One region of the Caballeronia sp. Sq4a genome, then DNA from elsewhere that is predicted to be linked to it. Evidence: predicted binding sites of a transcription regulator. Region 1 holds the regulator's gene; each other region holds the start of a gene.
What was found. Region 1 encodes HrcA, which represses chaperone genes, less so after heat shock. Its sites were predicted from a motif close to TTAGCACTCNNNNNNNNNGAGTGCTAA; they were not measured.
Positions count from the first base shown of each region.

Region 2: the regulator HrcA is predicted to act here: its motif matches at 8,771-8,797, upstream of groES (co-chaperone GroES).
Region 3: the regulator HrcA is predicted to act here: its motif matches at 3,405-3,431, upstream of rpoH (RNA polymerase sigma factor RpoH).

Region 1 is NZ_CP084250.1:406,930-417,421, reverse strand. Features, by position in the region: gene dnaK (molecular chaperone DnaK) at 1-432, opposite strand, end outside; gene LDZ24_RS01965 (thioredoxin family protein) at 612-1,007, opposite strand; gene grpE (nucleotide exchange factor GrpE) at 1,027-1,629, opposite strand; gene LDZ24_RS01955 (hypothetical protein) at 1,993-2,154, shown strand; gene LDZ24_RS01950 (RNA-binding S4 domain-containing protein) at 2,126-2,533, opposite strand; gene hemH (ferrochelatase) at 2,559-3,626, opposite strand; gene hrcA (heat-inducible transcriptional repressor HrcA) at 3,754-4,770, opposite strand; gene LDZ24_RS01935 (NAD kinase) at 4,957-5,850, shown strand; gene recN (DNA repair protein RecN) at 5,886-7,538, shown strand; gene glnE (bifunctional [glutamate--ammonia ligase]-adenylyl-L-tyrosine phosphorylase/[glutamate--ammonia-ligase] adenylyltransferase) at 7,587-10,379, opposite strand.
Region 2 is NZ_CP084250.1:2,237,747-2,248,238, reverse strand. Features, by position in the region: gene LDZ24_RS10650 (DUF2242 domain-containing protein) at 1-719, opposite strand, end outside; gene LDZ24_RS10645 (DUF4148 domain-containing protein) at 931-1,248, opposite strand; gene LDZ24_RS10640 (hypothetical protein) at 1,783-3,417, shown strand; gene LDZ24_RS10635 (PHB depolymerase family esterase) at 3,792-4,835, opposite strand; gene LDZ24_RS10630 (CopG family transcriptional regulator) at 4,875-5,297, opposite strand; partial or broken gene LDZ24_RS10625 (ISL3 family transposase) at 5,371-6,594, opposite strand; gene LDZ24_RS10620 (glycosyltransferase) at 7,242-8,417, opposite strand; gene groES (co-chaperone GroES) at 8,876-9,169, shown strand; gene groL (chaperonin GroEL) at 9,247-10,492, shown strand, end outside.
Region 3 is NZ_CP084250.1:227,630-238,121, reverse strand. Features, by position in the region: gene ybiB (DNA-binding protein YbiB) at 1-28, shown strand, start outside; gene leuA (2-isopropylmalate synthase) at 474-2,126, shown strand; gene LDZ24_RS01115 (nuclear transport factor 2 family protein) at 2,146-2,529, opposite strand; gene LDZ24_RS01110 (acyloxyacyl hydrolase) at 2,575-3,141, opposite strand; gene rpoH (RNA polymerase sigma factor RpoH) at 3,496-4,431, shown strand; gene nagE (N-acetylglucosamine-specific PTS transporter subunit IIBC) at 4,569-6,350, opposite strand; gene ptsP (phosphoenolpyruvate--protein phosphotransferase) at 6,424-9,012, opposite strand; gene LDZ24_RS01090 (SIS domain-containing protein) at 9,025-10,032, opposite strand; gene nagA (N-acetylglucosamine-6-phosphate deacetylase) at 10,022-10,492, opposite strand, start outside.

The DNA of each region.
Region 1 (10,492 bases):
CGCCGGAACCGTGATGACGGCTTCCGTCACCGGCTCGCCGAGGTAATCTTCAGCGGTCTTCTTCATCTTGCGCAGCACTTCCGCCGAGATTTGCGGCGGCGCGAGCTTCTGGCCGTGCGCTTCGACCCATGCGTCGCCATTGTCGGCCTTGACGATCTTGTAGGGCATCAGGCCGATGTCCTTCTGCACTTCCTTCTCTTCGAAGCGGCGGCCGATCAGGCGCTTGACTGCGTACAGCGTGTTGCGCGGATTCGTGACCGACTGACGCTTGGCAGGCGCGCCGACGAGGATCTCGTTGTCATCCATGTACGCGATGATCGACGGCGTGGTGCGCGCGCCTTCCGAGTTCTCGATGACCTTGACCTGATTGCCTTCCATCAGCGCCACGCACGAGTTCGTGGTGCCGAGGTCGATGCCGATGATTTTGCCCATTTTTATACTCTCCTAGCTTTGATCGCTTTGGCGCTGCGGCCGGGGAACGCCGGCTTTTGCGGCCGATTCAACGGGCCGAACGCCCAAAATTCATACCTGTACGCAAGATAAGAGCGCCGATTTCGTTTTCAAGACCCTGAATGCAATGCGGTCTATAACTTTTTGCGCTCCGGCTCGCGTCATTCTTTTGCTGCCGCCGCGCGGATTTTCTCGCGCGCCGCCGCGACTGCCGCCTCGAACTGCGCAAGACCGTGCCAGCCGGTCGCGCGGCCGAGCCGCTTGCCGCGGTGAAAGAAGAACCACGTCGGCACGCCGTGCAACATGAAGCGGCGGCCTAGCTCCCGATGCTCGTACACATTGCTGTGAAACCACTTCAGTCCGAGCGCGCGAATGGCGTCGGGCTGCGCGAGCATCGCTTTTTTCGCGATCTCGCAGTTGAAGCAGTCGAGGCCCCAGAAAAACACGACGGCCAGTTCGTCGCCCGCCGACGCCAGCCCGCCGTCGAAGCCGGCGGCGTCCAGTTCCTGCATCTCGAAGACGGAGAAAGCGGTCGAATCGACGGGCACGTTGGCCATGATCGCGGACCTCGTGGGCTTACTTCGGCGCAGCGACGGTGACGAGCGCCGGACGCAGCACGCGATCGGCGATGATATAGCCCTTCTGCAGCACGGCAACGATGGTGTTCGGCTCCTGATCTGCCGGCACCATGGAAATAGCCTGATGACGATGCGGGTCGAACTTCTCGCCGACCGGATTCAGTGCGACGACGCGGCCCTTTTCCAGCGCGCCGGTCAACTGGCGCAGCGTCAGTTCGACGCCTTCGCGCACCTTGGCGAGGTCCGTCGACTGATCCGCCAGCGCGGCTTCGAGGCTGTCGAGCACCGGCAGCAGATTTTCGGCGAAGTTTTCGATGGCGAACTTGTGCGCCTTCGCCACGTCTTCCTGGCCGCGGCGGCGTACGTTTTCCGTTTCAGCCTTTGCCCGGAGGAATTCTTCCTGCAGCGCGGCTACGCGGGCCTGCGCTTCCGCCAGCGCGGTTTCAGTCGCGTTCGTGCTGTTCGTGGCGGCTTCCGGCGCAGCAGTGCCGTCTGCCGAGGCGGCCTGCGTGCCTGCCTGAGTGGAGTCGGCGGCCTGGCGCGCGTTTTCGTCGGCGGGCGTGGGGTTCTGGCTCGCTGAATTCTCTTGCGTGTTTTCCATGTCGCTGAGTGTCATTACCGTGATTGGATGGATCGGGAATGCCGCCGGCCATTAAGCGGCCGACGCGCTTCCTTGCGCTAGCTGCCGAAATTGGGGCAGCGGAAAAGTTTTCAAGGGTTTGTCAGATCAAAATTGAACGTCAGTGTGCCAGCCCGGGCGCGCGCGAAATAAGCGGTAACGGACGTTTCGCCGCATCGCGTAAATTGAGATTGAGGGAATCGAGCGGCTCACCTACACTTCGATCAAGCACCGCAGGACGCACGTTTACCCTAATCCTACGATTGCTTCAAACCGCTTACGCGTCGCCAATTTCCTGATCCTCGCGCGGTCGTCCAGCCGCCGTTCCCGTTTCCCGGGGGTACCATGAAACTGACCTTTGCCATCGCGGTGGTCGCCCTGGTACTCGTCGCGGGAACCACGACCATCTGCATGTCCGGCGCCCTGACCGCCCGCACCACCGAATACGGCGGCGTTCACGCGACGGTCGAAGAATTCTTCAATCCGAACCTGAAAATCTGTCGATGATGCGGCGGTCGCGCTTCGTCGGCCTGCCCTGCATGCCGGCGGCCGGCTCGCGAAACGTCTTGCGCCGTTCCGCTTCCGCGAGTCGCTTGGTCCGGCCTTCGTCCGTCTCGGCGTAGAGCGTCTGCGCCACGGGCGCGGGACCGCGCACGTCGCACAGGCCGAGCACCTGCACCTGCCACACGATCCGCTCGATATCGATCTCGACGATATCGCCCACGCGCACGTCCTTCGACGGCTTCACGTTCGCGCCGCCGATTCTCACGCGGCCTTTCTCCACTGCGTCGCTCGCGAGCGAGCGCGTCTTGAAGAAACGCGCGGCCCACAGCCATTTGTCGATGCGCAGGCGCGCGCCCGGTTCCGTCGTGATCTTGTAATTCATGGTGATTCTCGTGCGATGAGCGGTTTCAGGCCGCCACCGTCACCGGTTGCGTGGCCTGTACAGGCCATCCTTGCAGATGTTGTGCCGCGATCTCGCCTAACGCCTTGATCCACGCCGGCGACGCGTTCAGGCAGGCGATGCGGTGGAACTCCTTGCCGCCCGCCTGCAGAAATTCGTCGCGCACTTCGATGCCGATTTCCTCGATCGTTTCGAGGCAGTCCGCCGTGAAGCCGGGGCAGAACACGTCCACGCGCTTCACGCCGGCCGCGCCCAGTTCCGCGAGCGTCGGCGCGGTGTACGGCTGCAGCCACTCCGCGCGGCCGAAGCGCGACTGGAACGTCACGCGGCATTCCACCGGCGTGAGCCCCAGCGCGGAGGCGAGCAGCGAGCCGGTCAACTGGCATTGGTCGTGGTACGGGTCGCCGAGGTCCATGGTCCGCTTCGGCACACCGTGAAAACTCAGCACGAGCTTGTCGCCCGAGGCGAAGTCCGGCTGGCCGTGCAGCCGCCAGTATTCACGCACCTGCTCGGCGAGCGCCGCGATGTACGCGGGATGGTCCGCGTAATGGCGAATGGTGCGGATCTCCGGCTGATTGCGCACGCGCTTGAGCGCCGTGAAGGCGTCGTCGAAAGCGGTGGCCGTGGTCGACGACGAATACTGCGGATACATCGGCACGAGCAGAATGCGATCGGCGCCTTCCAGCTTCAGCTGATTCAGCATGGCGCCGATGCCCGGCGTGCCGTAGCGCATCGCGTAATCGACGATGACGTGATAATCGTTCGCCGCAAAAAGCCGCCGCAAGCCTTCGACCTGCCGCTCCGTATAAACGCGCAACGGCGAGCCTTCGGGCATCCACACCTGCGCGTATTTTTTTGCCGATGCCCGCCCGCGAAACGGCAGGATGATGCCGCGCAGAATGATTTGCCAGATGAACGAGGGAATTTCGACGACGCGCGGATCGCTCAGAAACTGCGCGAGATATTTGCGCACCGCTCGCGGCGTGGGCGCGTCCGGCGTGCCGAGATTGATCAGCAGCACCGCGACGCGATGCGAGGCGCTGGGCTGCGAGGGCAACTCGAGGTCGAAACGCATAGGGCAAGGCGGCCGAAAGTCATCGAAAGGTGACGGCCATTATAGCGGCGCGTTCCAGCACGCTGCATCGGCCGAACGGCCTAGTGGCGGCGCATTCGGCGGCGCGGCAAGATGCCGTGACGGGGCGCTATTGCTGGCTGAGCGACATCGACAGCAGGCGCGCCGTGATATCGACGATGGGAATCACGCGGTTGTAGGCCATGCGCGTCGGGCCGATCACGCCGAGCGTGCCGACGATCTTGCCGTTCACTTCGTACGGCGCGGTCACGACGCTCATCTCCTCGATCGGCACGAGGTTCGATTCCCCGCCGATGAAAATCTGCACGCCCTGTGCGTGACTCGATACATCCAGCAACTGCAGGAGGCTCGTCTTTTGGTCGAAGAGGTCGAAGAGTTTGCGCAGGCGCGCCATGTCGGACGAAAGGTCCGCGACTTCGAGCAGGTTGCGCTCGCCGGAAATCAGCACGGTCTCGCCGGGATCGGTCTCGGCCGTGCTCGCGACGACCGCCGCTTGCATCAGCGTGGTCATGTCGCCGCGCAACTGGTCGATTTCCTCGCGCAGCCGGCGGCGCACTTCGTCGAAGGACAGGCCCGCGAAATGCGCGTTGATGTAATTCGAGGCTTCCGTGAGTTGCGAGGGCGAGTAGTCGCGCTGCGTGGCCATCATGCGGTTCTGCACGTCGCCTTCCGGCGTCACGATGATGAGCAGAATGCGCTTGTCCGACAGCCGCATGAACTCGATCTGCTTGAACATGTGGCTGCGGCGCGGCGTGAGGATCACGCCTGCGAACGAGGACAGGCTGGACAGCACGCTCGCCGCCGCCGCGACGATCTTCTGCGGCTCCTCGCCTTGCAGACGCGTCTTGACGGCCGTGGTCATCGCCTCGTCCTGCGGGGCTTCGACCGTCAGCATGGTATCGACGAACAGGCGATAGCCGCGCGGCGTCGGAATGCGCCCCGCCGACGTATGCGGACTGGCGACGAGGCCGAGGTCCTCGAGGTCCGACATCACGTTGCGGATGGTGGCGGGACTCAGTTCGAGGCCGGAGTGACGTGATAACGTGCGCGAACCGACCGGCTGACCTTCGGCGATGTAACGCTCGATCAACGTTTTCAGGAGGGTTTGTGCACGTGGGTCTAGCATGGGCAAATTTTAACGCAACGTGTCAAAGCGCGGCGACGGCTGCCGCTGCGGGCTCGCGCCGTTTCGGGCTGCGTCCGGCGGCGCGCCGATCGTTCAATGTCCGCTCCATTCTAGCGACAAACCGGGGCTGCCTGAGACCGCGCGGCCCCGGTTCTTTTCGCCTTCCACCTATGGTGTAATGCCGGCATGGAAATTGGCCAATTCAAGACCGTCGCCCTGGTCGGGCGCACCAACACGCCCGGCATCGAGGCGCCGCTGCGATCACTCGCGGAGCACATTGCGAACCAGGGCTTCGACGTGGTGTTCGAAGCCGGCACCGCGAAGGATGTCGGCGTGACCGACTATCCCGCGCTGTCCATCGCGGAGATCGGCGCGCGGGCGGATGTCGCTGTCGTGCTCGGCGGCGACGGCACCATGCTCGGCGTCGGCCGTCAGCTCGCGCCGTACAGAACGCCGCTCATCGGCGTGAATCACGGGCGGCTCGGCTTCATCACGGACATTCCGCTCAAGGAAATGCGCGAACGCGTGCCGCAAATGCTCGCGGGGCAATTCGAGCGCGAGGAGCGCAGCCTGCTCGAAGCGCGCATCGTGCGCAACGACAAGCCGATCTATCACGCGCTCGCGTTCAACGACGTAGTCGTGAATCGCAGCGGCTTCTCGGGCATGGCGGAGCTGCGCGTCTCGGTGGACGGCCACTTCATGTACAACCAGCGCTCCGACGGGCTGATCGTCGCGACGCCGACCGGCTCCACGGCGTACGCACTGTCTTCCGCCGGGCCGATCCTGCATCCGCAACTGCAAGGCTTCGTGCTCGTGCCGATCGCCCCGCACTCGCTCTCGAATCGTCCGATCGTGCTGCCCGACGACTCCAAGGTCACCATCCAGATCATTGGCGGGCGCGACGTGAACGTGAACTTCGACATGCAGTCGTTCACCGCCGTCGAACTGAACGACGCCATCGAGGTGCGGCGCTCCCGGCACACCGTGCCCGTGCTGCATCCGGTCGGCTACAGCACGTACGCCACGCTGCGCAAGAAACTGCACTGGAACGAGCATCCTTCCCAGGACTCGTCTGTCTGACCGCACAACTAAGCCGAACCCTTCCCGAAGCGTCCATGCTCCGTCATCTCTCCATTCGAGACTTCGTCATCGTCGCCGCGCTCGACATCGAATTCGATTCGGGCTTCACGGTTTTTTCGGGTGAAACCGGCGCGGGCAAATCGATTCTGATCGACGCCCTCGCACTCACGCTCGGCGCGCGCGCCGACGCGAGCGTCGTGCGCACCGGCGAGCCGCGCGCGGACATCACCGCCGAGTTCGGCACGCACGCGCAAGTGGTTCGCTGGCTCGACGAGCACGCGCTTTCGCAAGACGGCGACACGGTAATGCTGCGCCGCGTGATCGATTCGAGCGGCCGCTCGCGCGCATTCATCAACGGCACGCCGGCGACGCTCACGCAATTGCGCGAAGTCGGCGAGATGCTCGTGGATATCCACGGCCAGCACGCGCATCAGTTATTGATGCGGCCCGACGCGCAGCGCGAGTTGTTCGATACGCATGCCGGTCTGGTCGATACGGCGGCCGCCGTGAATCGCGCGTGGCGGGCTTGGCGCGAAGCGCAGCAGGCCGTCGACGCCGCGCAAAGCCGCGACCGCGAACTGCAGCTGGAGCGCGAACGCCTCGCCTGGCAACTCAGCGAGTTCGACAAGCTCGCGCCGCAGCCCGGCGAATGGGAGGAAGTGAGCGCGGAGCATCATCGGCTGTCGCATTCGGCGAGTCTGATCGACGGCGTGCAGAACGCGCTCGGCGCGCTTTCCGAATCCGATGACGCGATGATCTCCCAGCTCGGCGCCATCATTTCGAAGCTGCGCGCTCTCGCCGACATCGACCCGGCGCTCAACGATGCGCTCGCCTCGCTCGAACCGGCCGAGATCCAGTTGCAGGAAGCGTCGTACTCGCTGTCGCACTATGCGCAGCGGCTGGAGCTCGATCCGGACCGGCTCGCGCAAGTCGAAAAGCGCATGGATCAGCTTCATTCGACGGCGCGCAAGTTCCGTCTTCAGCCCGAAGCCTTGCTGGAAGAACACGAAACGCGCCGCCGTCAGCTCGCCGCGCTCGACGCCGCCGCCGATCTCGACGCGCTGAACGCCGCCGCCGCGAAAGCGAAAGACGCGTACCTCGCCGAAGCGAACGTGCTTTCGAAGGCGCGCGCGAAGGCAGCGAAGTCGCTCTCGAAAGCGGTCACTGAAGGCATGCAGGAACTGTCGATGGCGGGCGGCAGCTTCGAAGTCGCGCTCGTGCCGCTCGCGGAAGGCGGCGCGAACGGGTTGGAGCAGATCGAGTTTCGCGTTGCCGGTCACGCTGGCGTCGCGTTGCGGCCGCTCGCGAAGGTCGCCTCGGGCGGCGAACTGGCGCGTATCAGCCTCGCGCTCGCGGTCATCGCGAGTACCGCGAGCCCGACGCCGACGCTCATTTTCGACGAAGTGGACACGGGCATCGGCGGCGGCGTCGCGGAAGTCGTCGGACGGCTACTGCATCAACTCGGGCGCGACCGTCAGGTGCTGTGCGTCACGCACTTGCCGCAAGTGGCCGCGCGCGGCGATCAGCATTTCCAGGTCGCGAAGTCGTCCGACGATGCCGGCGGCACCGTCAGCACCGTGACGCCTCTCGACAAGGCGAAGCGCGTCGAGGAAGTGGCGCGGATGCTCGGCGGTATCGAAATCACCGCGACGACGCGCAAGCACGCGAAGGAAATGCTGGCGGCGTGAGCGCGGCGGGCGACGGCGCCGCCCTTTCCGCGCCAACCGCCCGCCGCTTCACATGCCATCCCCAAACACGCGCCGCCACAGCCGTGTCACCGCTTCGCGCTCCGCGCGCACGACAGCCGGATCGACGCGCGCCTTCTCCATCCCATCGAGCCGCAGCGTGTGCTGGAGCTTGCGGTAATACCGGTACGCCGCGCCGATGGTCTCCGCATCGGGCTCCGAAATGAGGCCGCTCCGCGCCGCGATCTTCAAGAGCGTGATGTTCCCCGCGTTGCGCAGAAACTCGCGGTGCGTGCGCGTATGCAGCAACACCCAGTACTGCACGATGAATTCGATATCGACCATGCCGCCGCGATCGTGCTTCAGGTCGAACAGATCGCTGCGATTTGGATGCCCCGCCGCCACGCGTTCCCGCATCGCGACGATTTCGAGCGCGAGCGCCGCCGCATCGCGCTCCATCACCAGCACGTCGGCGCGGATCGCTTCGAACTGCGCGCCGATGTCGGCATCGCCCGCGCTGAACCGCGCCCGCGACAGCGCCTGATGCTCCCACACCCACGCGGTATTGGCCGCGTCGCCCTCGCGTAGCTGATAGCGGCGAAACGAATCGAGGCTCGTGACCAACAGCCCGGACTCGCCGTTCGGCCGCAGCCGCAGGTCCACGTCGAACAGCGTGCCCGCGCCCGTCGCCGCCGTCAGCCACGTAATCAAACGGCGCGCGAACATCGCGTAGATGTCGGAGGCGGCGTCGTCGGGGTCGTCGTAGAGAAAGATCAGATCGAGATCCGACGCGTAGCCCAGTTCCTTGCCGCCCAGCTTCCCATACGCGATGACCGAGAATTTCGGCGTCTCGCGATGCCGCTTCGGGAACTGCTTCCAGACGGTTTCGACGGTCACGTCGAGCACCGCGTCCGCGAGTTCGGACAAGCGGTCGCTCACGTGCTCGACCGTCAGCCGCCCGGCCAGATCCAGTAGCAGAATGCGGAACACTTCGGCCTGATGCGCGTGGCGCAGCAAGTCCATCTGATGCTCGGCGTCCTCCGCGGCGGCGAGACGCGCATTCAGCGCGCGCCGGAATTCGGGCCAGTCGAACGGGCTGGAAATGGCTTCGTCGTCGAGCAATTCGTCGAGCAATTGCGGATGACGGATCAGATAGCCCGCCGCCCAGCGCGACCCCGACAGCACCGAGAGCACGCGGTCGAGCGCCGCCGGATATTCGGTGAGCAACGCGAGGTACGCGCCGCGCTTCGCCGTCGCTTCGAGCAGATCGAAGAGACGCGCGATGGTGTCCACGCGGCGGGCCGCGTCGATGTTCTGCACGGCTTCCAGCGCGCGCTGCGCGACGATATCGAACCGGCCGCGGCTTTGTTCCGGCAGCCCGGCATAGCGCGACGAGTTCCAGACGCCCGTCAGCCGCGCGAGCACCGGCGCCGGGTCTGCGAAGCCCAATTCCATGAGACGCGCGGTGAGTTCGTCCTGCGCGGATTCGTCGGCGAGCGCGCTGCTCCAGATCCACGACGCCGCCGAATCGTCCGCCACGCCGCAGCCGCGCTCGCCGCTCACCTTGTCGGCGAAAATTGCGTCGAACTGCTGCTCGACGAATTCGCGATGCGCGTCGAGCTTCGCCATCAACGCGGCGTAATCCGCGAAGCCGAGCGACGACGCGAGCAGCGCGCGCTCGTCGTCGGCCACGGGCATGGCGTGCGTCTGCGCATCGTTGCGATATTGCAGACGATGCTCGACCGTGCGCAGGAAGAGATACGCGTCGGTGAGCGCATCGCGCACATTAGGCGCGATGAGCCCGTTGGCCGCCGCGCGTTCGAGCACGGCGAGCGTCGGCCGGATACGAAAATCCGCTGCCTGTCCGCCGCGAATCAACTGAAACACTTGCGCGCTGAACTCGATTTCGCGGATGCCGCCGCGCCCGAGCTTGATGTCGTCGGCCTTGTCGGGCCGCATGGACGCGCGCCGCCGCGCTTCCTGCCGAATCTGCTGATGCAGCGAGCGGATCGCCGCGATCACGCCGTAATCGAGATAGCGGCGGTAGACGAACGGCGTGGCGATCGCGTCGAGCTGCTTCGCGAGCCGTTGCGCGGACTCGCTTTCGCGCTCGGACACGAGCCGCGCCTTGATCCACGCGTAGCGCTCCCACTCGCGGCCCTGCACGTAAAAGTACTCTTCCAGCATGCCGAGACTGCACACAAGCGGCCCGGAATCGCCGTTCGGACGCAGCCGCATGTCGACGCGAAACACATAGCCGTCCTGCGTGATTTCCGCGAGCGCGCCGATCAGCCGCCGCCCGAGCCGCGTGAAGAATTCCTGCGTCGCGAGCGGCGCGCGCGTGCCGCCGGCGGTTTCGCCGTCGTCTTCGTAGACGAAGATCAGATCGATATCCGACGACGCGTTCAATTCGCGCCCGCCGAGCTTGCCCATGCCGACGACGCCGAGCGTGAGCCGCTCGCCGTTGGGCCCGCGCGGTTCGCCGAACAGCGTTTCGAGGTCCGCCGTCAGCACGGCGAGCGCGCGCTGGATAGTCACTTCGGCGAGATCGGTCATCGCGCCGGTGACTTCGGCGACATCGGCCGCGCCGCGCAGATCGCGCTCCATCACCGTGCAGAACACGTCCACGCGGAGGCGCCGCAGCGCCGTTTTGAGCGCGGCTTCGTCGAGCGCGCCGTTTGACGAAGCGCGCGCGCAGTGCGCGTCGAGACGCGCTTCGATCCACTCGCGCGTGACGGGCGACTGCGCCCACTCCGCCACGCTCGATGCCAATTCGGCGCGCGCGGCATACGCGCGGGCCGCATAAGTGGAGTAGCCGGAACTGCGCAGAGTCACATCGGTCATGAATGGTTAGGCTCGCAGGTTGCTTTGCGTCGAGTGTTTCGGTGCGCGGGCGGGCGTAGGCGGCGCGGCTCGAAAGGCTTGCGCGGCGGGCCTGCGCGGGCCGTCCGGCGCGC
Region 2 (10,492 bases), 1.1 Mb from region 1:
GCGGCAGCCTGCGCTTCCTGCTTAGTGACCGCCGCTGCCTCCGGCGTCTGAATCGCGGTCGCGGCTGCGGCGGGCGCCTGCACGACGATCGGCGTCGGCGTCAACTCCGGCGAACTGACGATCAGCGAGGGCGCGAGCGGCTTGCTCTCGACTTCATCGGATGCGATGGGCGAGCTGCGCGGCACTGTCGTCAGATAGTGGCCCATCAAGCCGAAGAAGCGGTCATAGAACTTGCCGGCCGGCACGGTTTCGCTCGAAATCTTGACCATCGCGTCGCTGTTCGAGCGGATGGGCAGCGAAAGCGAGCCGAGCACGCTCAGGCCGACGCTCGCGGACGTATCGCTCTTCTTGAGCGCGTAGCCGTCCTGCACGGCGTTCACATAGGCGATGCTCTGGTTCGTCGCATTCTCGCCCGGCGTGCAGACGACATGGAACGACACGACCACATGCGTCTCGGCGGACGGCTGGAAGTTTTTCGTGGCGTCGACGCTATCGGCCTGCGCCATCGTCGTGAGAAAGCCTTGCGACAGCAACGCGCGGCGCGCGGCTTCGCAGGTTTCCTTCACCGTGGCGTCGAAGTTGTGCGCGTAAGGGCTGGCGCCGGTGTTGAACAACTCCTGCTGATAGCTGGGCGTGGTGGCGGTGCGGCCGCCGCAGGCAGCGAGCGCGAAAAAACCGAGCGTAACGAAAGCGAGGCGCAACGACGACGGGATAGGCATGGCAGGCGGCAGAAACGAAACGTGTGACGAGCAGACACACATTTTAGTGCGGTCTGAGCCTCCAATGAAAAAGCAGAATCCGAAAACGTCGAAAAATCCGAGGCTTACAGCGAGATGACCGTCGTAAGGCGCCTGTCCTGGCGCTCGCGAAAGGCGGACGCGAATGCGAAAAAGCCCGGCGCGGGCCGGGCTTCGCATCGGTCAATACGGCTTACGGACGATTGAAATCGACCGCGTTGACGTCGGCAGCCGCGCGATTCGCGCGTCCGGACAACGACGCGCCGTCCGCCGAGCCGCCGAACGACGTCGCCGCAACGCCTTGCGACTCGTGAATGCGGGCTTCCGCCGCCTGGATCGCGGCCGGGTAGGTCGTCCGGTCGCTGGCGGGGTTGTAACCGGCGCGCTGCAGTTCGACCAGTTGCGCCTTCACTTCGGCGCGGGTCAGGGCGCCGTTTTCGTCCGCGTGGGCGAACGCCGGGGCAGCCAGTGCGGAAGCGACGACGATGGCGGGAACGATTGACTTGAACATGATGAACCTCCGTATCTCGTTGAGCGGGACGCCGCAGGAGCTTGGGGCTCGCACTGCGTTGTCGTTGAGAAGGAGTGTAGCTCTGTCGCGTCTAGGTATAAACCCTGATTCGAAGAAGGCACCATTGATGAACCAGCATTAATCGGTTCAATCGGTTTCGGGAGACCGATTGATTTAATGAGTGAGTTGTGAGGGACGCGGTAGGCTTCACCGAGCGGATGGCGACGCGAGCTTCTGCATATTTTTTGTCGCACCTCGCGTGTTATTGTCGTCTGCGTAGAGCGCCGGCCACTGACCTTTGCGTCTGATGAATCGTTCGGTCTGCTTAGTGATGCGCTCTACGCGCCGAGCAGATGCTTGGCCATCGCAGCTTCAGCCATGAGAAACATCGCCTATGACGACGTTTGAACTCATCTCGCCGCGCATCCGGGCCCTTCGCGCCCGCGCCTCGTCTACACGCCCCCATCCGCACTGCACGCCGACGACTTCTGCCAACGAGGAACCGCGCGCGCGTCCCACCATCGGGGAGACGCCATGAACTTTCCGGTCGATCGCTCCGCGCCGGCGAGCGCGAACCTCGATGCGGCGGCCGCGCACGCGCCGGGCTCGCGCGCCGGCCCGCTAGCCGCGATGCTGCCGCACGTGCTTTTTCTCGCGACCGTGCTGTATGGCGCAGCGTTGTTCTGGATCGCGCCGCGTCCGCCGCTCGCCGATTTGCCGCAGCACGCCGGCCAGGTCATGTTGCTGCGCGATCTGCTCGAACGTGCGTCGCCGTGGCAAAGCCTCGTGCAACTCAATCTGCTCACGCCGTATCTCATCGGCTACGGGCTGGCTTTGCCGCTCACGTATCTGATGCCCGTGGCGGCCGCGCTCAAGTGCCTGATGACGGTCGCGTACCTAGGGTTCGTCGCATCGTGCGTGGGCTTTCGACGTCATCTGCATGGCGATGCGCGGCTCGACTGGCTCTTCGTTCCCGGATGTTTCGGCTTCGCGTTCGGATGGGGCTTCTACACGTTTTTGGTCGCCGCGCCGCTGGGCATTCTGTTCATCTGGCTGACGTACGGTTACGCGACGGCGTTGTCGGTGAAGAAGGGTGTCGCCATCGCGCTGGCCGGCGCGGTGCTGTTCTTCTGCCACGGGCTCGTGTTTCTGTTCGCGTGCGCTGTCGGCGTCGGCTTCGTGCTTTTCAAGCAGAGGCCGCTCGCGCACGGCGTGAGGGCGCTCGAGCCGTTCGTGCCGCTCGGCCTGCTGTGCATTGCGTATGTGCTGCGCAGTCGCGCGACCGATCCGCTGCTCGGGCAAACCGTGCCGGACATCGTCGTATTCAAATGGGGCTGGAATCTGCACCGCGTGCTCTCGCTGCCGGTCTATGTCTGGGGCATGAGCAAGAGCGCCGCCATGTATTTGCCGCTCGTCGCGTTGATGTTCGCGGCGCCGTGGCTTTGGCGCGACAGGATCAACCGGGACCGCGCGGTGATCGTTCCGATGCTGGCCGTCACCTTCATATGGTTCGCCGTGCCCGACGCGGCGCTCAAGACCGGGTATCTGTATCACCGGTTCGCGCTTTTCCTGCTGCCGGCCTATGCGCTGATGTTCTGTCCCGCGCCACGGTCGGCGAGCGATGGGCGCGCATCGGCGTCGGGTTCGGCGTCGGGTTCGCCTTGGACAGCATGGCGAGGCGTCGGCGTGCAGGCCGCGATCATCGCGGGATGCTGGATTTTTCTCACCGATCAGGCGATCCGCCTGCATCGCTTCGCCGCCGAGAACGCGCCGCTCGAAAACCTCCTTGCGCGAGCGGAGCCGGGCCAGCGCGCGCTGAATCTCGTGTTCGATCGAGACAGTCCCGCGTACGGGAGCATTGCCGCTTACATGCATCAGGCGCTGTGGTATCAGGCTGAGAAACACGGGTTCGTCGATTTCAACTTCGCGACGTTCGTGCCGCAGATCGTCCGTTTCAAACCGGGGATGCTGCCGCTGCAGCCTCCGGCGCTCGAAGGCGATCCCCGGCGCTTCGACTGGACGAGAGACAACGGCCGGCAGTATCGATATTTTTTCGTCCACAAGGCCGGGCCCCTGCCGGCGAACTTCTTCGCCAACGAGGAATGCGACGTCGTTCAGGTCGTGCAAGAGGGCGAATGGTCGCTGTATGAGCGGCGCGATTGTCGGTGAGGCGGGGCGCCGAGTCGCGCGATGTGGGGTGCTAGCGCACGGGGTTCGGCTCGCCAATGTACCGTGCGTTGTTGATGGCGTGGGCAGACGACGCACGACGAAGCGACGCGCGATGTTTCGCCTAGGAGATCTGCATTTCTCGGCAGCGCGAGGCCGTGGGTTGCCGCCGAGTCCGTGCTCACGCCGCAGGCGGGTCAGGAACCCTCCGGTCGCGGCCGACGGATGCAGCGACCCCAGCCAATAGGCTCGACGAAGAACAGGCGCCACGCGCGACGGCCGCATGGCGGGCAACCTCGATCCGCGCAAGCGAACGCGGGCAGTTGCCGTGTCGAAGGCGGCGGCGTTTCTTAGAAACTCGCCGCGATGAAACCCTTCTAGTTCTTCGGATGCGCAAAAAAGAAGCGCAGCATCTCTGCGCTGGCGTCCGGCCCGCTCGCGTCGGTGTAAGTGCCGCGCGCGCTGCCGCCGGACCATGCGTGCGGTGCGCCGTGAAGCGTCCACAGTTCCGCGGGCACGCCATCGGGCGATATGAACTGCTGCACCGAATGCTGCCGAGTTCCCGCCACGCCCGCTATGCGGCGCTCCGGCCCGCTCGCGCGGAATCCTTCGACAACTCGGCGCGCGTTGACGTGATTCACGGTGGCGTCCGCATCGCCGTGAAAGACGATCAGCGGGCAACGCGGCGCGCCCGACGCCGCCGCTTTACCTTCGCCGCCGCGCATGAGGGCGAGCGCGGACGGCAGATCGTGCGCGCGTCCGGCAGGCAGCCCTGAGTGAACGCCCGCTGCCGCGTACAAATCGGGGTAGCGTTGCGCCAAGATCGCCGCCATCGCGCCGCCCGCCGACAAACCGGCGATGTAGACGCGCTTCGGATCCACGTTGTGAGTGGCCATGATCTCGCGCGTGATGCCGGCTATCAGCGACGGCTCGCCCGCGTCCCGCTGCTGGTCGGACGGTTTGAACCAGTTCCAGCACTTCGATGCATTCGCGCTTTGCGGCTGAATCGGATAGGCGATGATGCACGGCTGCCGTTCGGCGAGCGCGTTCATTTGCGTGCCGGTCGCGAAGTCGTCGGCGTTCTGCGTGCAGCCGTGCAGCATCACGACGAGCGGCAACGGCTCGTTGCGATAAGCGCTCGGCACATACAGTTTGTAGTCGCGCTGACCGGCGGCATTCGCGTAGCGGCGCGTGCTGAAGTGCCCGCGATCTTCCACTTCGGGCTGCGGTTCGGCGCGCGCGGGCGTCTTGAAGGGTTCGGTAAAGCGAGACGCGCGAGATTCGGGCGCGGGATGCTCCGCGTGGGCAGCGTCTCCGCGCATCGCGCGCTTGACGATTTCAGCGGCGGCGTCGCTATTGCCGTTCTGAAAGAGTTGAAAAGCCTCTTTCATCGAGTCGAGAAAACCTTCATTCAGTTTCATGTCTTGTCCGGTTTCGGATGCGAGGCGGTCGAGCCGCATTCAGCGGATCCGGTCTGCAAGCGCGGCCTTGACGGCCGGCGATGCGTGGAGGGCACCTCGAACCAGAATCGATTCGATGGTGGCAAGCGCGAGTTCGGGGGAAACGTCGGCGGCGATGCTCGCGAGGCCGAGCACCTGAATCTTCAGCCGCTCATTGGCTGCGCGCACCGCTTCCAGGTCCTGTCTGGAGAAATATTGAAGCCCGAGCACGAGCGCACGGCGGGTCGCCGTTTCCTTGACGACGGACGCATGCACCGCGAGCTGGTTGCGGATGGCCGTGCGGATCAGGTCCGTGCGGTTCGAGTAAAAGCCTTCTTCCACGAGCAGGTCGATCTGGCCGAGATCGACGGGGCCGAGGTTGATGGTGATTTTTTCGGTGTCGCCGCCTTTGGGGCGGGTGGGGTCGTTCGGTTGTGCGGGCATGCTGTTCTCCATCCTGACGCCATCTAAATGGATGGGGAGCGGCGGGTTTCAAGAGGTATCGCCTTTTTTTGGTTCATCGAGCTTTTCCGGGGAACGCGGCGCGAATCTTGAGGAAGAAGTATTCTTCGTCGCGGTACCCATAAGCGCGTCGCTTGATGACTTTGATGGTGTTGTTGATGCCCTCGACGACGCTGGTGTTCAGTGGGTGCCGGCACCGCGAGAGTATGCCGTGCAGGTAGCCTTGCAGCCGCTGGGTGAACTGCTTCAAAGCGGCGATACCGCTTTGTTGCGCCTGCTCGAACCATTGCTCCCACGCTTTTTCGGCCCCGGCGAGGCGTCGATAGAACCAGAGTTGCTTGAGTTCGTCGCGCAGTATGTACACGCACGTCAACGGCTGGTTGGCTGCAAGCAATTCGTTTAGATGGATCGACTGCTCGGGTTTGAGGTTGCGACGGTTGCGCAGCAACAGCCAGCGACTCGATTTCAGTACTCGCCGGGCAGGTTTGTCGTGCCGTAACTGATTGGCTTGATCGACCCGCACGCGGTCGATGACCTCGCGTCCGTACTTGGCCACGACATGAAACAGGGTCATAGACCACATCGGCCTGCGGGCAATGCGCCTTGATTTCCAGTTCATAGGCCGTGGTCATATCGATGGCAACGGCTTCAATGCGCGCGGCCACACCCTCGGGGAGTTGCTCGAAGAACGCGCGAGCGGTCTCGCGTGAGCGCCCGGGGCCCATCCAGAGCACCTGACGGTTGATCGGGTCGACCACCACGGTGGCGTAGCGATGCCCTTTATGCAGCGCAAACTCGTCCATTGCGAGGTAGCGTATCGACGACCAGTCCGGCTCGACCAGACGTGCTCGCAAACGCATCTTGTCGATTGATTTGACCGTGTGCCAACCGAGATCGTAGAACTCAGCCACCGCCTGCACGCTGGCGGCCTGCAGCAACTTCTCGCACGCTCGCGCGAACCGCTCGGTCACTCTTTGGTAACGCCCGAGCCACGCCAGCCGCTCTAGTCGCGGGCCGCCGCAGCGATCGCACCACACGCGCCGGCGCGGCACATGCAAAACCACCCGATATTCGAACAGCGGAAGATCGCGAACGCGGCGCGCAGAGCCGTCTCATGAATCTGCGTGCAGCGCGTGCCACATTGCTGGCAGTGCATCACTTTACTGACCGGCTTGAGATACAGCGAGAGCGTGCGATGCTCGCCTTGCGGCCACTCCACACGCTCCAGCCGATAGCCCTTCCAGCAACCCAACGCTTCCAATGCTTTGCGATCCAGCACGTGCGCCTCCAACGTCCGTTTTCAGACGCCAGATTACAAAATCAGCGGTATCGCTCCACGAAATTCTGCGATGAACCTTTTTTTTACGCGCGGTCGGGCTGCGCTGCGGGCAATTGGCGCGCGAGTGCGCATCTTGCGACGAGGGAGAAACTCACTTCTCACGGTGACTAAGCGGTTCTCGCCTCTTTGTGCGGCCAACGGAGGTGTCGGCGCGACGTATGTCGAGATCAGTTGCCAAATGCCAGTTGCATCGCGGCGCAACAAGGCTGTCGACGCGAGGCCCGCATTGCGAGCAGAGGAAATGCTTGTCGGTTGCGGGCCCGTGTGTGGCCGTACACGAAACAACCGGCCGCCAGCGAATGGCACTCGTCAGTTCGGAGACGCATCGCGCAAAACGCTCGTCGCTGACCGCGATACCATATTCCCAGCGTGTTCAAGCGCGCTTCAACGCATGCGATTCCTCAACGCATCGTCGGAAGTCAAGCACTTCGCGCTGGCGAGTTCTCGTCCGCTCCGACCGCGAAGTCAGTTACCAAGCGCCAGTCGCGTGACGGCGCGGCAAGGCTGTCGACGCGAGCCGCATGGCGAGCAGAGGCAATGCTTGTCGGTAGCCCGGCCCATGCGGCCGTACAGAAAACAACCGGCCGCTAGCGCCTCGCACTCGTCAGTTCCGACACGCATCGCGCAAAACGCTCGTTGCTGGCTGCAATGCCGTACTCTTCAGCGCGTTCCAGCGCACGCGCGCGCATGCGATGCATCAACGCTTCGTCAGTGATCAGGTGGCGCATGGCATCGGCGAGTTCGTCGTCCGCTCCGATCGGAAACAGAATCCCGAAGCGGCCGTCGCCGAGAATCTCGCGCGGGCCGGTCGGGCAATCGCTCGCTATCACGGGCGTGCCTAGCGCGAGCGCCTCGAGCAGCACCATCGGCATGCCCTCGTAGCGCGAGCTCAGCACCTGAAGGCGCGCGCCAGCGACCAGCGCGTGCGGGTTGTTGCGATAACCCGCGAAGTGCACGCGCGCGGCGATACCGAGCTCCTCTGCGAGCCCTTCGAGTTCGCCGCGAAAAGCGCCATCGCCGACGATCACCAGATGTTCCGCGATATCGCCGGCACTCACGAGCCGCGCATAAGCCCGCAGCAATGTGCGATGGTCCTTCTGAATTTCATCGAGTCGCGCGACGGATACGATGTACGGCGCATCGCAAAGCGGCGGTTCGGTCGCCAGCGCGTCGGGGCGAATACGCTCGATATCAATGGCATTCGGCAGCACGAACAGTCGCTGCAGCCCGTCGCCGAACATGCGGCGCGCTTCATCGGCCATGTGCTGATTCAGCGCGGCCACGCCGTCGTAACGTGCGAACTGCGCCGCGAGCCGGCGTTTCTTGCGCGGACGGGCGCCCAGCCGCGCATCGAAGCTGAAGTGGTTGACGCCGAGCCACGCCGTGCCGAACTGGCCGGCGAGGCGGCGCAGCGACATGTCGAAATCGACGATCAGCGCATGCCGGCGTGCCAGCGCTTCGATGCGTCGCTTCACATAGGGCCGCACGGCGAGCGTGTTGAAGACGTCGCGCCCCACGCGCCCGAGCTTGCTCAGCTTGCGCGCGTAACGCCGGGTCTGGAAGTAGTTGAGCCATTCTTTGTCAGCGAGGATCTCGATGCCGACATCGGGTGGCACGAGCGTGCGAAACCGGTTTTCGAACGCCGGCGAGGAATGCATCACCGAGAGCGTGACGCTGAAGCGCTCACGGTCGAAGACGCGCAGCCACTGGATAAGCGACGATTCGATCCCGCCGTCGTTGAAGTCGACGATATGGAAAAGCACCGCGACGCGTTCGCCTGCCGGCGGCGGTGCGTTGGTTTCGGAGTCGGCTCGGCTTGCGATTGGGCTTGTGGAAAGAGCGGCAGTCGGCACTGTGGGAACGCGTTCGTCGAAAAGAGAAGGGCGAAGCTGCCATGCTACCGCAGTTGCCGGGAAGCAAAGACGAGAGCGCGCGAGGAAATACTTTCGGCCCGAGGATCGGAACGCGCTCCCTCATAGGCGCCGCCGCCCCGCCACCCGTTGGCACCGAGGCTGTCGCTTATCCAGTTCAGATGTCCTACGAACATAACCGCGCGCACGTGTCGGAGCTGTCTCATCCCCTCCCTCCTTGAAATTGTCAAATCCGGTCCATATAATTGGCACTCACTGCACGAGAGTGCTAACAAGATTTCCGTCCGGCGGGCTCCGCCCAAAAGACGGGCTTTCCCGCGTTTTCAGTCTCATTCAAGAGAGGAGTGTGTATGAACCTTCGTCCTTTGCACGATCGCGTCATCGTCAAACGTCTGGACCAGGAAACCAAGACCGCATCGGGCATCGTGATCCCCGAAGCAGCGGCAGAAAAGCCGGATCAAGGCGAAGTCCTGGCCGTCGGCCCGGGCAAGCGCGATGACAAGGGCACGCAAAACGCCCTCGACGTGAAGGTGGGCGACCGCGTGCTCTTCGGCAAATACGCCGGCCAGACCGTCAAGGTCGACGGGCAGGAACTGCTCGTCATGCGCGAAGAAGACATCATGGCCGTTCTGGTCAACAAGTAAGCATTCTTCCTGTACGCCGGGCTTCGCGCCGAAAGGGCAGCGGGCCGGCACACTGAATCGAATCAAGGAGTCTGGATATGGCAGCTAAAGAAGTCACTTTCGGCGATTCCGCACGCGCCAAGATGGTGGAAGGCGTGAACATCCTGGCCAACGCGGTCAAGGTCACGCTGGGTCCGAAGGGCCGCAATGTCGTGCTCGAGCGTTCGTTCGGCGGCCCGACGGTCACCAAGGACGGTGTCTCGGTCGCGAAGGAAATCGAACTGAAGGACAAGCTCCAGAACATGGGCGCGCAAATGGTCAAGGAAGTCGCTTCCAAGACCAGCGACAACGCAGGTGACGGCACCACGACCGCTACCGTGCTCGCACAGTCCATCGTCCGCGAAGGCATGAAGTACGTCGCATCGGGCATGAACCCGATGGACCTGAAGCGCGGCATCGACAAGGCCGTCGCAGCAGCAATCGAAGAACTGCGCAAGATCAGCAAGCCCTGCACGACGAACAAGGAAATCGCGCAAGTCGGCTCGATCTCGGCGAACAGCGACACCTCCATCGGCGAGCGCATCGCTGAAGCCATGGACAAGGTCGGCAAGGAAGGCGTGATCACCGTCGAAGACGGCAAGTCGCTGCAAGACGAGCTGGACGTCGTGGAAGGCATGCAGTTCGACCGCGGCTACCTGTCGCCGTACTTCATCAACAACCCGGACAAGCAAGTCGCCGTTCTGGAAAACCCGTTCGTGCTGCTGCACGACAAGAAGGTTTCCAACATCCGCGATCTGCTGCCGGTGCTGGAACAAGTCGCGAAGGCCGGCCGTCCGCTGCTCATCATCGCTGAAGACGTCGAAGGCGAAGCTCTGGCAACGCTCGTCGTCAACAACATCCGCGGCATCCTCAAGACCGTCGCTGTGAAGGCTCCGGGCTTCGGCGACCGTCGCAAGGCCATGCTGGAAGACATCGCGATCCTGACCGGCGGTCAGGTCATCGCGGAAGAAACCGGCCTGACGCTGGAAAAGGCGACGCTGCAAGAGCTGGGTCAAGCGAAGCGCATCGAAGTGGGCAAGGAAAACACGACGATCATAGACGGCGCTGGCGAAGCCGTGAACATCGAAGCGCGCGTGAAGCAAGTGCGCAAGCAGATCGAAGAAGCGACGTCGGACTACGACCGTGAAAAGCTGCAAGAGCGCGTGGCCAAGCTGGCCGGCGGCGTGGCAGTGATCAAGGTCGGCGCTGCGACCGAAGTCGAAATGAAGGAAAAGAAGGCACGTGTCGAAGACGCTCTGCACGCCACGCGCGCAGCAGTGGAAGAAGGCATCGTGGCTGGCGGCG
Region 3 (10,492 bases), 180 kb from region 1:
CGCGGATGTCGTGCGCCGGCCGGTATAGGCACCGCAATCGGAAAATCCGCATTTGACACCTTCTTCAACGCTGGTTTAAAGTAGGCCAATGCGTTTCACCCAATTCTTCTCCCTCCGAATTATTTCGGGCCGCCTAGCGCGGCCCCTATCGCTACGTCTAGCGTAAGTCGCCAGACGTAGCGGCGCGCGTCGCCAGGCGCGTGTTCCCGCCAGCCGTTCCCGCAGTTCCTTCCTTACCACCTAGTAGTCGTCAGTTTTTCGTTCGCGCATCCCGCGAATCGAAAACGCGAGGGTCACATGCACGCTGCTTCGCGCACGTTCACGTTGGTCGCAGGCGTCACCGTCGCCGGTGCGCAATGGGACCGCGCGCGCGTTTCTGCTTCGCGTGCTTCATGTGCATTGCGCCGCAGCCGGCCAGCCGCCGGCGTCGGCCGCTCCCGCAGGCGCTACGCTCCTGAAAGAGATCGACGATCATGATGCCGAACCCCGCCGAGAAATACCGCCCGTTCCCGCAAGTCCGTCTGCACGGCCGACGCTGGCCGAATCGCACGATCGAGAAAGCGCCCATCTGGATGAGCACCGATCTGCGCGACGGCAACCAGTCGCTGATCGAGCCGATGAGCATCGCAGCGAAGCTCGAATTCTTCGAGATGCTGGTGGCGACGGGTTTCAAGGAGATCGAGGTGGGATTCCCGTCGGCGTCGCAGACCGATTTCGACTTCGTGCGCAAGCTGATCGACGAAAAGCGCATTCCCGACGACGTCACCATCGAAGTGCTCGTGCAATCGCGCCGCGAACTGATCGAGCGCACGTTCGAAGCCGTCGAGGGCGCGAGCAAGGTCATCGTGCATCTCTACAACGCGATCGCGCCGTCGTTCCGGCGCATCGTGTTCAATCAGTCGAAGGACGAAGTGAAGGCGCTGGCGGTCGAGGGCACGCGCATCATCAAGGAATGCGCGGCGGCGCGGCCGGACACGCACTGGATCTACCAGTACTCGCCCGAGACGTTCAGCATGACGGAACTCTCATTCGCGCGGGAAGTGTGCGATGCCGTCGCCCAAGTCTGGCGTCCGACGCCCGATCACAAGATGATCGTCAATCTGCCGGCGACGGTCGAATCCGCCACGCCCAACGTCTTCGCCGATCAGGTCGAATGGATGGACCGCAACATGGGCTTTCGCGACAGCATCGTGCTCTCGGTGCATCCGCACAATGATCGCGGCACGGCGGTCGCGGCGGCGGAACTCGCGCTGCTCGCGGGCGCGGATCGCGTCGAAGGCTGTCTCTTCGGCAACGGCGAGCGCACGGGCAACGTCGATCTCGTCACGCTCGCGCTCAATCTGTACACGCAGGGCATCGATCCCGGCCTCGACTTCTCGGACATCGACGCGGTGCGGCGGGTCGTCGAATGCTGCAATCAGCTTCCGGTGCATCCGCGCCATCCGTACGCGGGCGATCTCGTGTTCACCGCGTTTTCCGGGTCGCATCAGGACGCAATCCGCAAAGGCTTCGCGCAGCGCGTGCCCGGCACGCCGTGGGAAGTGCCGTATCTTCCGATCGATCCCGCCGATCTCGGCCGCAGCTACGACGCCGTGATTCGCGTGAACAGCCAGTCGGGCAAAGGCGGCGCGACGTATCTGCTCGAACGCGGTCTGGGCTTCACGCCGCCGCGCCGCGTGCAGATCGAGTTCAGTCATGCGGTGCAGGCGGTGGCGGACGAATCGGGCGAGGAGATCAGCGGCGACGCCATCTGCGCGCTCTTCAAGCGCGAGTATTTCGACGCTGGCGGGCCGGTATCGCGCGTGGATGCGGCGGCGGTTTCCGTCTTCGGCCGACACATCGCGATGCCACCCGCTTCAGGCGCCGCGAGCGAGGAACACTATGCGCAGGCGGTCGCCGCGACGCTGGACGTCGGCGCGAGCGTGAGCTGGTTCGAATCGACGGTGACGGCGAGCGGCGAGACAGCGGTGTTCGTGGGCTGCCGCGTGGCGGATGAACCGATGCGCTTCGGCGTCGCGGTGCACGCGAATCCGGCGCTCGCGGTCGTCGATGCGGTCGTGAGCGCGGTGAATCGGTCAAACGGGATCGCGCGGAAGGTGCGCGAGGACGAGGCCGTGGAAGCCTGACGGCGCGGACGGCGACGCGCTATTCGAGCGCCACGCGCGTCGCCTGAAGCGCGAGCAGTTGCCACTGACCGCCGGTTTGCACGTGAACCGCCGTGTAGGCGATGGGAAAGAGCAGCGCGCCGTTCTTCGATTCCATTTCGATCAACGCGCGGCCGGACACGAGACAGGTCTCGGGTCCGGCAGAGAAAACGTCCTGCGTCTGGATCTCGATCTGCCGATAGCGGCGGCGCCCGGCGGTGATCGCGTCGATGAACTGACGCTTCGTCTCGCGCTTGCCGTTGGTGTGGACATAGCTGACGTTCTCGGCCAGCAGCGCTTCGAGCGCGGCGCCGTCGCCCTCGACCATCGCCCGAAAGCGGTCGCGCTCCAGGCCGCGGATGGCTTCAAAGGTTTTTGCCGGCATCTGTCGGTTCCCCTTGCGCCGGGGAACCGATGCGCCGGCGCCCCGTCAGAAGTTGTATTGCAGATATAGCTGGCTGAAATTTATACCAGGATTCGGCTCTTTGATACTCGCGTTCGAGAGATGCTGGAAGCGAAAACCGGCCTGATAGTTCTGCTTCTCGCCGAAGATCGCGCCCACGCCGACCATATCGGCGAACTGAAAGCCGCTGGAGAGCGTGTAGTCTTCCGTGATCCGGGCGTGCGAGAGCAGCCGGACGCCGATGCCTGCTTCCACGAACGGCCGGATATAGCCCGAGCTTTTGACGAAACGCAGAACCGGTGTGACGCCGAATTCCCAGACGTTCGGATTGACCGCGTTGCTTTCTTTCGTGTGCCAGTACGCGACGTGTCCCTCGCCGAGCAGCGTGAAGTGAAACCCGCCGATTTCCCACCACGTCAGGTTCGGGTCCCACACGATGCCCACGTCGGCCTTCTTGAAGTCATGGTTGGCGACGCCGCCCGCTATCTGAAGCCCGAACCGGTCGGCATGCGCTGCCGCCGAAGCAAGACCGAGCGAAACCGCGATGGCGCCGTGAGACAAAAAACTGCGCCAGAGAACCTTGTTTTTCTGCATGAGCGCCCCATGTGTGGGTAGTGTTTGCGTCCCGCCGAGCGGTGGTCGGCGCATTGTATTTCGGCTGCGACATATTTGCACAATCCAGCGTATCTTGCCGCTTTGATTGAATAATCCGTTGCGCTAATGCTTCTACACGGTAATTTGTTCGATCTAACGCTTCGCTTTCGGTAAGTTCAGCTCAATCGCTGAAGCCGAATGCCTATCAAACCACAAAATCGATAGTTTTGTGGGAACTCCCACACGTCGTTTCCCTCTAACACTTAGCACTCAGTTGGACGGAGTGCTAATATCGTGACTGGCCTGCTGCCGCCGTTGCGGCCGCAGCCAATTGTTGACAAGGAGCTTATGAGCGTGACCAATGCGATGACCCTTCCGAATGTTGTAGGCTCGGCACCTGCCAAGGCATCTTCGGCAGGCGCGCTGACGTACGCACAGTCGTCGATGCTGACCGGTCAGATCGGCAACATCGATTCCTACATACAAGCAGTGAACCGTATTCCGATGCTGTCGCCGGCAGAGGAACGTCAGTACGCCACCGAATTTCGCGAGCACGGCAACCTGAACGCCGCGCGGCAGCTCGTGCTGTCGCACCTGCGTCTCGTCGTGTCGATTGCCCGCAACTATCTGGGCTACGGCCTGCCGCACGCAGACCTGATTCAGGAAGGCAACATCGGTCTGATGAAGGCGGTGAAGCGCTTCGATCCGGAGCAAAACGTGCGCCTCGTGTCGTACGCCATGCACTGGATCAAGGCGGAGATCCACGAGTACATTCTGCGCAACTGGCGCATGGTGAAGGTCGCGACGACCAAGGCGCAGCGCAAGCTGTTCTTCAACCTGCGCAGCCACAAGACCGGCCATGCCGCGTTCACGCCGGACGAGATCAACGGCCTCGCAAGCGAGCTGAACGTCAAGCGCGAAGAGGTCGCGGAGATGGAAACGCGCCTTTCGGGCGGCGACATCGCGCTCGAAGGCCAGGTGGAAGACGGCGAAGAAGCGTTCGCGCCGATCGCCTATCTCGCCGACTCGCACAACGAGCCGACGAACGTGATCGCCGCGCGCCAGTTCGACAAGCTGCAAAGCGACGGCCTTTCGACGGCGCTCGAATCGCTCGACGAGCGCAGCCGCCGCATCATCAAGGCGCGCTGGCTCGACGTGCAGGACGACGGATCGGGCGGCAAGACGCTGCACGAACTGGCCGACGAGTTCGGCGTGTCGGCGGAGCGCATTCGCCAGATTGAGGCGAGCGCGATGAAGAAGATGCGCACCGCGCTGCACGACTACGCGTAACGCCGCGGCAGAACGGAAGCCAAGCGTGTTCGAACCCCGCTGTCGAAAGACAGCGGGGTTTTTGTTTGCCTGCGCGCCGTGTATGAAAACAAAACGGCGCCCGAAGGCGCCGTTTCTACGACTAACCGCTTACCGCATCAGGCCGGCATCGGCGCCGCGCCGCCGCCGTTGCCCGCGATTCGCGTGGCCATCTGCGCGGCGTACCGCTGCGCTGCCGCGCCGACGACGATGTGGAACGTATCCGCCGACACCCACGCCACATCCAGTTGCGACAGACGCTGACGATCCACCGACGACGGATCACGCACGACCACGCGCAGGCGGGTTTGCGCCACCGCATCGAGCGAAACGACGTTGGTCGCGCCGCCGAACACCGCGAGCCAGCGCAGCGGGTCCGGATCGAGCGGGCCCGCCGTCTGATCGGTCACGCCTGCCGTTGCAACCGCGGGCTGCGCGGGAGCCGACGAAGCCGGCGTGGCGCCGCGCGTCGACGAATGTTCGAGTTCGCCGCGAATTTCATCGGCGATCAGGTCCGCTTCCGGTCCGATGATCACCTGCACGTTCGTCTTGCCGCGCTTCAACACGCCACGCGCGCCGATGGTCTTCAGTTGCGGTTCCGACACCGCTTCCGTATCCACTACCGAGAGACGCAGGCGCGTCGTGCAGGCATCGACGAGCGTCAGGTTCGACGCGCCGCCCAGCGCCGCGATGTACTTCGTGGCGCGCGTGCTCGCCGCTGCCGGCGCGACGTCGCCCGGCACATAGCCGCCGACAGGCGTGGCATCGGTTTGCGCGTCCGTCGTGGCCGGCTCGCGGCCCGGCGTCGCCATGTTGAACTTGCGGATGAAGAAGCGGAACAGGCCGTAATACACGATGCCGTACACGAGGCCGATCGGAATCGCCAGCCAGCCGCGCTGCGACAGGCCGTAGTTCAGCACGTAGTCGATCGCGCCCGCCGAGAACGTGAAGCCGAGGTGAATGCCGAGCGCCGAGCAAATGGCGAGCGACAGCCCCGTCAGCACCGCGTGGATGCCGTAGAGCACCGGCGCGAGGAACATGAAGCTGTATTCGATCGGCTCGGTCACGCCCGTGAGGAACGCGGTCAGCGCCATCGAGAACAGCAGGCCGCCGACGACCGCGCGGCGCTCCTTCGGTGCTTCATGGAACATCGCAAGACACGCGGCCGGCAAACCGAACATCATGATCGGGAAAAAGCCAGTCATGAAGCCGCCCGCCGTTTGGTCGCCTGCGAAGAAGCGATGCAGGTCGCCGTGCACCACCGCGCCGCCGCCGGGCGGCGTGAACGACCCGAACACGAACCACGCGAGCGAGTTGATGATGTGATGCAGACCCGTCGCGAGCAGGATTCGGTTCAGCACGCCGAACACGAAGGTGCCGAGCGCACCGGCCGTCGTCAGCCACGTGCCGGCCGTGTCGATGCCGGATTGCACCGGCTGCCACACGTAACCGAGCACGATGCCGAGAAACAGACACGCGACGCCTGTCACGATCGGCACGAACCGCTTGCCGCCGAAGAACGCCAGATATTCGGGCAGCTTGATGTCCTTGAAGCGGTTGTACATGTACCCCGCGACCATACCCGCGATGATCCCCGACAGCACGCCCATGTTGAGCTTGTCGTTGATGTCCTTCATGACGGCCGTTTCGATCAGATAACCGATCGCGCCGGCGAGACCCGCCGTGCCGTTGTTGTCCTTCGCGAAGCCCACCGCCACGCCGATTGCGAACAAAAGCGGCAGATTCGAGAAGATGGCGTCGCCCGCGTCGGCGATCATCTTGATGTTGAAGACATCGGGCTGGCCTAGACGCAACAGCAGGCCGGCCACCGGTAAAACGGCAATCGGCAGCATCAGGGCGCGGCCTAGGCGCTGCATCTTTGCAAACGGGTTAGCGTCCATCGGGGGTTCTCCAAAAGAATATAGGTCTTGTCGTTGCTGCTCGGGTTGTGGCTAGGAAAGAAGCATCAAGCGTTTAGTCCTGCGGCCAGATTTCGCGGCTGGCCGCTCTTACTGCCTGCGCCGATTCGAGCGCGAGCACGTCTTCCGCGCGCTGACGGCAAAGCTGGTAATCGAGATTGCGCACGCGCGCCTTGATGCCCGGCACCGCGGACGGATCCACCGACAGTTCCGTCACGCCGAGGCCCACGAGCAGCGGCACCGCGAGCGGATCGCCGCCGAGCGCGCCGCACACGCCGACCCACTTGCCGTGCTTTTCCGCGCCCTGCACCGTCGTCTTGATGAGCCGCAGCACGGCCGGATGCAGGCCGTCGGACTGCGCGGCGAGATCGGGCTGGCAGCGGTCCATCGCGAGCGTGTACTGCGTGAGATCGTTCGTGCCGATCGAGAAGAAATCCGCGTACTTCGCGAGCTGGTCGGCCAGCATCGCCGCCGACGGCACCTCGATCATCACGCCCACTTCCACCGGCTCCGTGCGTCCGGCTTCGCGCGCCAGTTCGTCGATGCGCGCCCGCAGGCGCTGCAGTTCGCCGGCATCGGTGACCATCGGCAGGAGAATGCGCACCGCGCCCGCCGGCTTGACGGCGAGCAGGCCGCGCAACTGGTCGTCGAGCAGTTCGGGGCGCACTTGCGCGAGCCGGATGCCGCGCAAGCCGAGCGCCGGATTCTCTTCGGGCGGCAGCGTCAGATAGTCCACTTCCTTGTCGGCACCGACGTCCAGCGTTCGGATGATCGCGCTGCGGCCGGCCAGCGCCTCGACGATTTCCTGATAGCTCGACGCGTGTTCCGCGACCGTCGGCGCAGCCTGGCGATGAATGAACAGCAGTTCGGTGCGCAACAGGCCCACGGCGTCCGCGCCGTTCTCGACGGCGGCCTTGGCGTCGTCGAGCGTGGCGATGTTCGCCGCGATTTCGACATGACGGCCGTCGCGGGTCGATGCCGCTTGCTGCGACATCTTGCGGTTCGCCTCGCGCACGCCCGCAAGACGCTCGCGCTCGTGACGCGCCCGCTCGACATCCAGCGCGCTCGGCGCATATTCGAGGCGGCCCGCCGACGCGTCCACGACCACCTGCGCGTCTTCGGAGATTCCGTGGAGTGCGTCGCCGATCGCGACGAGCGCCGGAATGCCGATCTGCCGCGCGATGATCGCCGCGTGCGAGGTGGCGCCACCGCGCGACATCACGAGCGCGGTGACGCGCGTGCGGTCGATCGACGCGAGATCCGACGGCGTGAACTCGACGGCCGCGAGCACGGCTTCCTCCGGCAGCGCGCGCGCCGCCGTATTCGTGAGACCGAGCGCGCGCAGCACGCGCTTTTCGATGTCGCGCAGGTCGGCGGCGCGTTCGGCGAGCAACGCGTCGTTCACGTTATTCAAGAGCGCGATCTGCGCGCGGATCGCCTCGCGCCACGCGAAGCCCGCGCTCTTGCCGAGACTGATCAGATCGCGGGCGGCATCGACGAGCGTCGGGTCTTCCAGCAGCACGCGATGCACCGCGAAAATGCCCGCTTCGCCGATCGCGCCGCGCTGTGACGCGGTGCGCACGGTGACTTCGAGGTCGGCATCGACTTGCGCGATGGCTTTATCCAGCGCGCGGCTCTCCGCCGCCGACGGGCCGCTCGCCTGTTCGGGCGGCACGATTTCCTGATCGTCCCAGCGCACTAGCTTGCCGACCGCGATGCCCGGCGCCGCGCACACGCCCGCGAGCGTGTTGGGCGGCAGCGGCTCGGCCGACGCGCGAACCGCCGCGACCGGCGCGGGCGACTTCTCACGCGCGGGCGTCTCTTCGACTTCGCCTTGCGCCGCGCGCAGCAGTTCGGTGGCGACGGCATCCACCGCTTCTTGCGCCTGCGCGCCGATGCCGACGAGTTCGATGGTCGCGCCCTCGCCCGCGCCGAGCCCGAGCAGGCCGACCACGCTTTCGACCGGCGCCTTGCGGCCTTCGAAGCGCACTTCGACCTTTGCGTCGAGGCCGCGCGCCGCCTCGCGCGCCCGCGCCGCCGGCCGCGCGTGCAAGCCGCCCGCGTGGGCCAGCGTGACGGTGCGGCGCGCTTCGGTCATCACGTTGGACGACGAGCGCGCCACGTGCGCCGCCGCGCCGTCCTTCGCGCGCAGCACGAGCATGCGCGCGCCCGCCTTCAGCACGCCACGGCCGGCGCGCTGGGCGACCTCGAACGCGTCGCTATTGGCGACCGCGATCACCGAGACGAGACTCGGCGCGTGCTGCGCGACGAAATCCGCGTTGAATTCGATGAGCGGCTGGCCGGCGCGCACGGTGGCGCCTTGTTCGACCATCGGCGCGAAGCCCTCGCCGCCCAGCTCGACGGTGTCGATGCCGATATGCACGAGAATTTCCGCGCCCGCTGCCGTGCGCAGCGTGACCGCGTGATGCGTGCGCGCGAGATGCGTGACCGTGCCGTCGCACGGCGCGAGAAGCACGTTATCGAGCGGATCGATGCCGATGCCGTCGCCGAACATCCCCTGCGCGAACACGGGGTCGGGCACGTCGGCGAGCGGCACGACGGGACCGGTAAACGGAGCGAGCAGAACGATATCGCTCGGGTTATCGGTGGAATGGTTCAACACGGACTCCTCGGCACGGCGCATCGTCTATCTCACTCAATGGGTTTCGGTGACCTTGTTCAGGTGGCGCGGCGCGTCGGGGTTGCGCCCGCGCGCGGCGGCAAGACCCGCGGCCATCACGTAGAACGAAAGGATCGCGGCGATCGGATCGAGCGCCGGGTGGTCGGTGGCGACGAGCGGCAACTCGGCACCGGGCACGTCGTCGGGTGCTGCGAGCAGCACGCGCGCGCCGCGCGCGCGCATGTCCGCAGCCAACTGGATCAGACCCGCCTGCTCCGGCCCGCGCGGCGCGAACACCAGCAGCGGATAGTCGCGATCGATGATTTCCATCGGACCATGACGCACTTCCGCGCTCGAGAACGCTTCGGCCTGAATGCCGGATGTTTCCTTCAGCTTGAGCGCCGCCTCCTGCGCGATGGCGAGCCCGAGGCCGCGCCCGACGACGATCATGCGGTCGACGCCCTTCAGTTCATCCACGGCGCGCGTCCAGTCGAGCTTGCCCGCCGCGCGCAGCGCATCCGGCAGCGACTTGAGCGCGTTCAGCAATTCGGCGTCGCGCTGAACGTGCGCGATGACGATGGCCGACAGCGACAGCATCGCGATATAGCTTTTGGTGGCGGCGACCGAAAGCTCCGGTCCGGCGAGGAGCGGCAGATAGTATTCGCAGGCGTTTTCCAGCGGCGATCCGGCGACGTTGACGGCCGCGACGGTAAAGGCGCCCGCTTCGCGCAACGCCTGCATGGTGCCGACGAGATCCGGGCTCTTGCCCGACTGCGAGAACGCGACGGCAAGCTGGCCGGACACGCGCAGCGGCGCTTGCTGCAACGTGGCGACGGACATCGGCAGCGACGCGACCGGCACGCCGATGCGGCTCATCGTCAGGCTGGCGAAATAACTGGCGGCGTGGTCCGAACTGCCGCGAGCGACGGTCAACGCGACGTGACGCGGCTGCTCCGCGAGCTTCACGGCAAGCGCCTCGATGCGCGAGGTATCGGCGAGTTGGGCCGCGACGACGTCCGCGGACTCCAGCGCCTCAGTGAGCATATTCGACAATCGATTCTCCTTCGACATAAGTGGCGGTCAGCGCGAAGTCCCGGTCGAGCACGACCATGTCGGCCCATGCGCCGCGCGCGATGCGGCCGCGGTCTTCGAGCCCGAGATAGTCGGCGGGATAGCGCGACAAGCGATTCGAAACGTCCGCGAGCGGAATGCCCAGCGAGACGAGATTGCGCAGCGCCTGATCCATGGTCAGCGTGCTGCCTGCGAGCGTGCCGTCCGCGAGACGCACGCCGCCCATGCACTTGGTGACGTGCTGGCTGCCGAGGCGGTATTCGCCGTCCGGCATGCCCGCCGCCGACGTGCTGTCGGTGACGACGTAGAGTCGCGGAATGGCGCGCATGGCGGCGCGGATCGCGCCGGGGTGAACGTGCAGCAGGTCGGGAATCAGTTCGGCGTACTCCGCATGCGCGAGCGCCGCGCCGACCATGCCAGGATCGCGATGATG